Regions from separate parts of the Variovorax sp. V35 genome, predicted to be linked through region 1. Evidence: riboswitches for the same ligand, from Rfam matches in the RefSeq annotation. Region 1 holds a riboswitch; the other holds the start of a gene.
The links. A riboswitch is a leader RNA that binds a small molecule or an ion and turns the genes downstream of it on or off. The one in region 1 is predicted to bind cobalamin.
Positions count from the first base shown of each region.

Region 2: another riboswitch for cobalamin. It lies ahead of ACAM42_RS20765 (TonB-dependent receptor); the one in region 1 lies ahead of ACAM42_RS16430 (TonB-dependent receptor).

Region 1 covers NZ_AP028666.1:3,552,244-3,556,495, reverse strand. The annotation lists gene ACAM42_RS16435 (cobyrinate a,c-diamide synthase) at 1-100, opposite strand, end outside; gene ACAM42_RS16430 (TonB-dependent receptor) at 85-2,043, opposite strand; cobalamin riboswitch at 2,115-2,356, opposite strand; gene ACAM42_RS16425 (DUF904 domain-containing protein) at 2,489-2,716, shown strand; gene ACAM42_RS16420 (cell division protein ZapA) at 2,713-3,048, shown strand; gene ACAM42_RS16415 (sulfite exporter TauE/SafE family protein) at 3,341-4,168, shown strand; gene ACAM42_RS16410 (universal stress protein) at 4,242-4,252, shown strand, end outside.
Region 2 covers NZ_AP028666.1:4,468,040-4,472,291, reverse strand. The annotation lists gene ybaL (YbaL family putative K(+) efflux transporter) at 1-1,112, shown strand, start outside; gene ACAM42_RS20780 (EI24 domain-containing protein) at 1,218-2,096, shown strand; gene ACAM42_RS20775 (hypothetical protein) at 2,066-2,473, opposite strand; gene ACAM42_RS20770 (hypothetical protein) at 2,625-2,846, shown strand; cobalamin riboswitch at 2,927-3,211, shown strand; gene ACAM42_RS20765 (TonB-dependent receptor) at 3,342-4,252, shown strand, end outside.

The DNA.
Region 1 (4,252 bases):
TGGTCTTGCCCTGCCCCGAGGCCGGCGCGGCCACGAGCACCGCGGCGCAGGTGACGGCTGCACCGGGCGAGGAGCGGCGGGTGTTTACTGCGGAGTCCACTTGAGTCCGACGTACGCGGTGCGGCCCCCGGTGGCGTAGAGCCGTGCGAACTGGTAGTCCTTGTCGCCCACATTGTCCACGCGCGCCACCAGGTTCAGGTCGCGCATGATCTGCTTGCTGGCCGACAGGTTCAGCAGCGTGTAGCCGCCGAGCTTGACGGTGTTGGCGGCGTCGTCGTAGCGCTTGCCCGAGCTTTGGAGCTCGGCGCCCAGCGTCCAGCCGGCGATGCGCCAGTCGGCGCCCAGCGTGCCGTGAGCCCGGGCGCGGCGTGCCAGCAGGTGGTCGGTGGCGAGGTCGCGCGGGTCCTGGTAGTCGAGCGAGGCGCGCAGCGTGACGTCGCCGATGCGGTGGCCGCCCGTGAGCGTCACGCCTTGGTAGCGCGCACGCGCCGTGCTGGCGTAGCAGCCGAACGACGACTGGCAGCCCTTGGCGCTGCCGTCGAACACGATCAGGTTCTGCACGCGGTTGCGGTACAGCACGATGCCGGCCTGCGTGGCGCCGGCCGTGTACTGCAGGCCCAGCTCGACGTTGCGGCTCGATTCGGGTTGCAGGCTCGCCAGGCCGTACTCGCTGAAGCGCTGGTACAGCGTGGGCGCGCGGAACGCGGTGCCGGCCGACACGGTGGCGCGCAGGCTCGGCGTGATCGCGTAGCCGTAGGCGGCGCTGCCGGTGGTCTTGCCGCCGAACTCGCTGTCGTCGTCATGGCGCACGTGCAGCTGCAGCGAATGCGGGCCCTTCACGTAGCCGTAGCCCAGTGCGGCGGCGTTCTGCGAGCGGTCGCGCGAGAACAGCTTGGCCGAGGTGGTGGGCGCGTTCTCGAGCGCGTCTTCGCGGCGCTCGAGCGTGGCGGTCACCAGGTGCGCGCCGAAACGGAACTCGTTCTGGAACAGGTAGCCGCGCAGGCGGGTTTCGGTGCGATAGAACGAGGGCTGGGTCTTGTAGACGGTCTGCGAATCGGTCACCTGCAGGCGGGTGCTGTAGATGTCGTTCCACTTGGCCGACCAGGTCAGACCGGCGGTGCGCAGCTCGTTGGTCGACACGTCGTCGCGGAAGGTGATCGGCGGCTTGGTGCGAAAACTCACCGACGGGTCGTAGGCCGCCTCGGTGTTGCTGGTGAGCAAGGTGGCGTCGATGCGCTGGTCGGGCGTGATCTGGAAACCCAGCTTCAGGTTGCCCGAGGTGCTGCGGTAGCCGTCGCGGTCGGGGTTGGTGAAGCCGTCTTTCGAGGGCGTGCGCTTGGCGATCGGCTGGATGTTGAAGCCCTTGCTTTCCTCGTGCGCCACGCCGAACGAGTAGTCGAGCAGGCCCGACTTGCCGCTCACGCCGCCTTCGATCCGGCGCAGGCCGTGGCTGCCGAAGCCGATGCCGGCGTAGGGCGACACGCCCTCCTCGCCGCGCTTCGTGAAGAGCTGGATCACGCCGCCCACGGCGTCCGAGCCGTACACCGCGGCGGCCGGGCCGCGCAGCACTTCGATGCGGTCGATCTGCGCGAGCGGAATGCCTTCCCAGCCGGCGCCGCCGGTCGATTGCGAATCGATGCGCACGCCATCGAGGTAGACCGCAGTGAAGCGCGATTCGGCGCCGCGGATGAACACGCTGGTGGCGTTGCCCACGCCGCCGCTGCGCGAGATCTCCATGCCCGGCAGGCGCGCCAGCACGTCGGCCACGCCGGTCGCGCCGCTGCGCTCGATGGTCTTGCGGTCGACGATGGAGACATCGCCCACCAGGTCCGACAGCGCCTGCGGCGTGCGGTTGGCGGTGACGACGGTCTCGTCGAGCGTGGCAGGTGCTGCTGATGCAGCTGCGGCTTGCGCCTGCGCGGCCAGCGGCAGCAGGGCCAGGCCGCCGAAGGCCGAGGCCAGGGCGAGCGTCAGCGGCAGGCACGCGGGACGGTTGCGGCGCACGCTGGCGCGGCCGCTGGAGAGGGAAACACAGGAAATCATGGGGTGAACCGAACGAACTTCTATGCCCTGGCCGGCTTCCCCGCCGGCGCCATGGGCGTCATGGCTGCCGATGCGGCAGCCGCCTTGTTGGCCGGTATCCGGGCTGGCAGATCGACCCTTTGCCGCCTTCCCAGGCACCTGTTTCAGGGCGCCCAGTGGCTGGATGGAAAGGGGTGACGCGTTGCGGCGTCGTCTGCTTGACCGTTGCGGGGGCAGCGCAGGCGGCTTCGGCCCCGGGGGGCGTCCACTCCTGCTTCCCGTTGAACTGCGCCGTGCGAACCACGCCGCGAGCACCAACGGGCAGGATTTTAGGCCCACGGGGCGCACACGCCACACCGGGTTTGATCACGAGCGGCGCAGGCCCCAGAATCTCGGCCACGTCCGGTGCGCGCCCCGCGTGGTGCGCCGGATGTTCCGAATTCCCGGGAAACTACAATCGCCAACCATGCCCGCCTCCAGCCCCATCGACCAGATCGCCGAGCGTGTGGAACGCCTGCTCGTGCGTCACGAAGAGGTGCAGCGCACCAACGCGCTGCTGCAGGAACAGGTCGATGCGCTCACGCGTGAACGCGACGGCCTGAAGTCGCGGCTCGCCGCGGCCCGCACCCGCCTCGATGCCCTGCTCGAACGGCTGCCGGCCGACCCCCCTTCCGAAGATTCCCATCACGCATGAAGCAGATTGAAGTACAGATCATGGGCCAGAGCTATTTGCTCGGCTGTCCCGACGGCGGCGAAGCGCAACTGCGCGAGGCCGTCGACCGCGTGGACGCGGCCATGTGCAAGATCCGCGACGCGGGCAAGGTGAAGGCACGCGACCGCATCGCCGTGCTCGCCTCGCTGAACCTGGCTTTCGATCTCGCGGCCCAGCAGGCCGCTGCTGCCGCGGCACCGGCCCCTGTCGCTGCCAGCAGCACGGAAGAAAGCTCCGCCGACACCGACCCGAAGGCCGCCCAGCTTATTCAGAGACTCGATCAGGCCCTGGCGGGCGATGGACATTTGCTCTGAGGGCACGCGGCCCGGCACATCCGGGGCGTAAAATCCGTTTTGTCTGCAGACGTGTCGGGCTTAATATTTCCTTGTTCCAATGCTCTCCGGAGCCGGGCTTGGTACATCGCTTGACGGGCGTGATCATCTCGCGTCAGATGAACCCGAAGTCCTGCTGCCCTCGCCCACCTGAACCCTGGTTCAGGATGCGGGTCCGGCACACCATCTGCAGACACCTTTTCCCGCCACGGCCCCCTGCTTCACCGCACGGGGCCGTTGCTTTTTCAGCCGCTCGTTCTTTCCCCATCCTCCCGTGAACCTCGCTGCCCTGCTCGACCCGCTCCTGATCGCCGAACTCGCCGCGCTCGGCCTGGGCACCGGTTTCCTCGCCGGCCTCCTGGGCATCGGCGGCGGCATGCTGATGGTGCCGTTCATCACGATCATCATGGGCCAGCGCGGCGTACCGGCCGACCTGGCGGTGAAGATGGCGATCGCGACCTCGATGGCGACGATCATCTTCACGTCGGTGTCCAGCGTGCGCGCGCACCACAAGCGCGGCGCGGTGCGCTGGGACATCGTGCAGCGCCTGGCCCCCGGCATCGTGATCGGCAGCCTGGCGGGCAGCCTGGGCGTGTTCGCGCTGCTCAAGGGCACGGCGCTGGCCATCTTCTTCGCGCTGTTCGTGGGCTTCTCGGCCACGCAGATGTTCCTCGACAAGAAGCCCAAGCCCACGCGCCAGATGCCCGGCACCGGCGGCCAGCTCGCGGCGGGCGGCACCATCGGCTTCATCTCGGGCCTGGTGGGCGCGGGCGGCGGCTTCATCAGCGTGCCGTTCATGACCTGGTGCAACGTGGCGATCCACAACGCGGTGGCGACCAGCGCGGCGCTGGGCTTTCCGATCGCGGTGGCCAACGTGCTGGGCTACGTGCTCAGCGGCCAGTCGGTGCAGGGCCTGCCGGCCGGCGCCTTCGGCTACATCTGGCTGCCCGCGCTCGTGGTGATCGCGGCCTGCAGCGTGTTCACCGCCCCGCTGGGCGCCAGGGCCGCGCACAGCCTGCCGGTGAAGAAGCTCAAGCGCGTCTTCGCGAGCATCCTGTACCTGCTGGCCGCCTACATGCTCTGGAAGGGCCTGCGGGGCTGAGGCATATCAAACACCCCGTGGCTTTCCTGTGCCATCCTATGCGGCACTTGTTCACAGTCGTAGAAGGAAAGCCATGAAAATCCT
Region 2 (4,252 bases), 920 kb from region 1:
TCGGCGGCTTCGTGGTGCTGATGCTGGTGGTGGGGCGGCGCGTGTTCCCGTGGATCCTCTGGCAGGTCACGCGCACCGGCTCGCGCGAGCTGTTCACGCTGTGCGTGGTGGCGGCGGCCGTGAGCATCGCCTTCGCCTCGGCGGCGCTGTTCGGCGTGTCGTTCGCGCTGGGCGCCTTCTTCGCCGGCATGGTGATGCGCGAGTCGCAGTTCAGCCACCGCGCGGCGCAGGAGTCGCTGCCGCTGCGCGATGCGTTCGCCGTGCTGTTCTTCGTGTCGGTCGGCATGCTGTTCGACCCGTCGGTGCTGCTGGAGCGCCCGCTGCAGGTGCTGGCCGTGGTGCTGGTGATCGTGCTGGGCAAGTCGCTCGCGGCCTGTGCGCTGGTGCTGGTGTTCCGCTACCCGCTGGCCACGGCGCTCACCGTGAGCGCGAGCCTGGCGCAGATCGGCGAGTTCTCGTTCATCCTGGCCGGGCTGGGCGTGTCGCTCGGCCTGCTGCCGGTGGAAGGCCAGAGCCTGGTGCTGGCGGGCGCGCTGATCTCCATCGCCACCAACCCGCTGTGGTTCAGCCTCATCGCGCCGCTGCAGAAATGGCTGCGCGCGCATTCGAAGTTCGCACGCGAGCTGGACGCGCGCAGCGACCCGCTGGCCGAGCTGCCCATGACCACCGAAGCCAAGTACCTGTCGCGGCAGGTGGTGCTGGTCGGCTACGGACGGGTGGGCCGGCGCATCGCCGCCGAACTCGAGACGAACGACATCCCCTACGTGGTGGCCGAACAGAACCGCGAGCTGGTCGAGAAGCTGCGCGAGGCCGGCATCCCCGCCGTGTGGGGCGACGCGGCCGACCCGGCGGTGCTGATCCAGGCGCACGTGGCGCGCGCCCGCGTGCTCGTGGTGGCCACGCCCGACGCCATGAACGTGCGCCAGATGATCGAAACCGCGCGCACGCTGAACCCCACCATCCAGACCGTGGTGCGCAGCCACAACGAGCAGGAAGCCCGCCTGCTGGCCGCCGAAACCGACGCGAAGGTGTTCCTGGGCGAACAGGAACTCGCCCAGGCCATGGCCCGCGATGTGGTGCAGCGCGCCGCCGCGATGGCAGTGCCGGCCTGAGGGCCGGTCGATTCCTCCTGTTGCAGGTCGCGTCGGCCGAGGAGCCCGTTCCTCGGCCAAGGTATGCGCCCGCATATTTCATCGATTTCTCCTTTTTTTGATCCCATGTCACTGAAAGCCCGATGGCATTCGTTGCTCGGCGGGGTGCGCGAGTCCCTGGTCTGCCTCGCGCTGGCCTTCCGCTCCAGCCTGCGCCCCGGCATCGCGCTGCGTTCCGCGGGCCTGTGCCTGCTGGTCTTCACGGTGTGGAGCTGGGTGCTCTACCGCCACTTCCAGCCGATCGGAACGGCGGCCGGGGTGGTGTCGGTCTTCATCGTGATGGGCGGGGCGGTGCTCGGCCTGCTGCCCGGCACGGGAGGCAGTGGGGGGAGCATCGCGGGCATGGCGGGCATCGCCCCTGCGCTGGCGATGTTGCTGCTCTATGCGGCGCTGCTCACGGTCGTGGTGCTGGTGGTGATGTACGTCGGCGTCATCGTCGCCACCATCCGGCTGGCGTTGCGCTGGGTGGTGTTGGGCCCGGTGCGCGAGCGCGTGCAGGCGCGCTACCCGGCGCTGCTGCAGTCACGGCCCGAGTCCTCGGGCTTGCTGGTCGGCGTGCGCGGATGGCTGGGGCCCTGGCTGGGCGCGAGCCTGGGGATGCTGCTGTGCCTGCTGGTGCCGGTGATCAACGGCGTGCTGCTGTTCCTGCTGCTCGCCTACCTCAACGTGCGCTTCCTGCTGGCGCCCGCGCTCGCCGGCATTGCGAACGGCGAGGAGCGCATGCAGGTCGTGCGTCGCCAGCGCGGTGCGATGGTGGCGTTCGGCGTTCTGATCCTGCTGCTGGCGCTCGTGCCGGTGGTGAATCTGCTGCTGCCCGCCTTGCTGGGCGCAGGCACCTCCCACCTCGGCTGCCGAGGTATGGAAGCACAGCGCCGGGCTGACACCGACGCCTTGACCGACGCTTCGGCCAGCGCTCAAAGATCCTCGATCACCAGCGTGCGATAACGCTCGGCGATCGAGTAGGGCACGGTACGCACCAGTTCCATCACGCGCTCGGCGATGGCGCCGTCCTTGGTGCGGATCAGCAGGCCCGTGTGGCCTTCGTGGGCGAGCTGGATGAAGGCGCGCACCGTGTCGCCGTCGGTGCCGGCGGAGGGCAGGGGACTGTGCGAGGCATGCACGGTCGGCGCGATTTCCGCCAGGACGGTTTCGGCCGGTATCAGGTAGACCTCGTCGCCGCTCACGATGCCTTTCGCGATCAGCCCGTGGCCGATGCGGCTGGCGTCTTCGACGCTCGGAAACATCACCAGGGAGTAACCGGTCGGGTAGAACGCGCCACCGAAGGCGGCGCGCATGTTGGGTTCAAGCGTGAAATGTTTCATGCTGACTCCTTGTTCTGATGCAACTCCCCACCCCTAACATTAGGCCGCGCGGCGTCCATGCACTGTAGGAGAAGCCCTAGTACTGACAACCGCGCCGGCCCCTTGCCCGTTCAAAGGCGAGTTCATTCCCTGTTTCATTTCTCTGATCGTCATGCCTTCGCCGAGAGACATCGCACTCACCGTCCACGAACTGGAAGAAGGGGAGTTCTACTGGGTGCTGATGGAGGCCGTGGACGGCTCGCCCGGCGACTCCACCCATGTGTACGTGCCGCTCGAAGCAGCCCACGAGCCCTACGCCACGTATTCGAATGCACTGGTGGCCGGCGTGGCGGTGCTGCGGCGGCTGTTCGGGCCCGACGGCAAGCCCGTCTGACGGGGCCCGCAAGGGCGCCGCCGCAGGGCGCTCCCTATAATCCCGGCGGTTGGAAACATTGGTTCACACCGGTGTCGTCCAACACCCCACGGTTCGAAGGTGCCCTGCACGACCAGTCACAGGATTGGCGGCGGGGTTAAACGGGAAGCAGGTGCGAGGCGTCGTTTTTTCGAACGACCCTTCCATTCCTGCGCTGCCCCCGCAACGGTCAGCGGACATCGACACCCTCAGGCCCCGGCGATTCTTCGCCCGGGCAGCCACTGCGCTTCGGCGTGGGAAGGCGAGGGCTTCGGCGCCGAGGTGCATGCATTGCATCCCGACGCACTCCGCGAGCCCGGATACCGGCCTTCGCAACCGCCTTCGGATGCTGCGGGAGTGCGTGTCCGGGCCTGCCGCTTTTCCCTCGCGCGAAACGGCACCGCCCCTCGTCTCTTCTCCCTCGGCGTCCGCGATCGGTCAGGAGCCTGCGGGGACGCAGGCCGGAGGAGAAGTCGGATGAATCGCATTGCATCGCCGCCGCGCGATCGCTCGGGCCCGCCCCTGCAACGGGCGCGCCTTTCGGGTCTTTCAGGTCTTTCGCTGGGGCTCGGCCTCGCTTGCGGGCCAGCCTTCGCCCAGTCGGGTGACACCGCAGGCCGCCCCAGCCTGGCCCCCGTGCAGATCGAAGCCAGCCGCCACACGCCGCTGGCCCTGGACGAGCCCACGCAGACCGGCAGCCGCCTGGGCCTCACGCCGCTCGAAACGCCCGCCAGCATCGAGGTGCTCACCGGCGACACGATCCGCGCGCGCGGCGACGTGTCGGTGGTCGAGGCCGCGAGCCGCGCCACCGGCATCACGGGCTCGCCCGCGCCGGGCAACGGCGGCTCGTCGCTGTCGGCGCGCGGCTTCAACGGCCATGGCTCGGTGATGCAGCTGTACGACGGCACGCGCCTGTACGTGGGCGCAGGCACCGTCACCTTCCCGTTCGACACCTGGTCGACCGACCGCATCGAGGTGCTGCGCGGCGCCGCCTCGGTGATGTTCGGCGAAGGCGCCATCGGCGGCGCGATCAACGTGGTGCCCAAGAAGCCCACGCGCGGCCCGATTCGCAACGAAGCACTCGTGACCGTGGGCTCCGACGCCACGCGCCAGGTCGCCTTCGGCAGCGGCGGGGCGATCAACGACATGCTCTCGTACCGCTTCGACATCAGCCACCGGAAAACCGACGGCTTCATGCGGCGCGGCGAGGCCGAGAGCCTGGCTGTGGGCGGCGCGGTGCGGCTGGACGTGTCGCCGCGGCTGCAGTTCACGCTCTCGCACGACGAGGGCCGCCAGACGCCGCAGCGCTATTTCGGCGTGCCGCTCATCAACGGCCGCCTGAGCAGCCTGAACCGCGAACAGAACTACAACCTCGACGACGCCGAGGT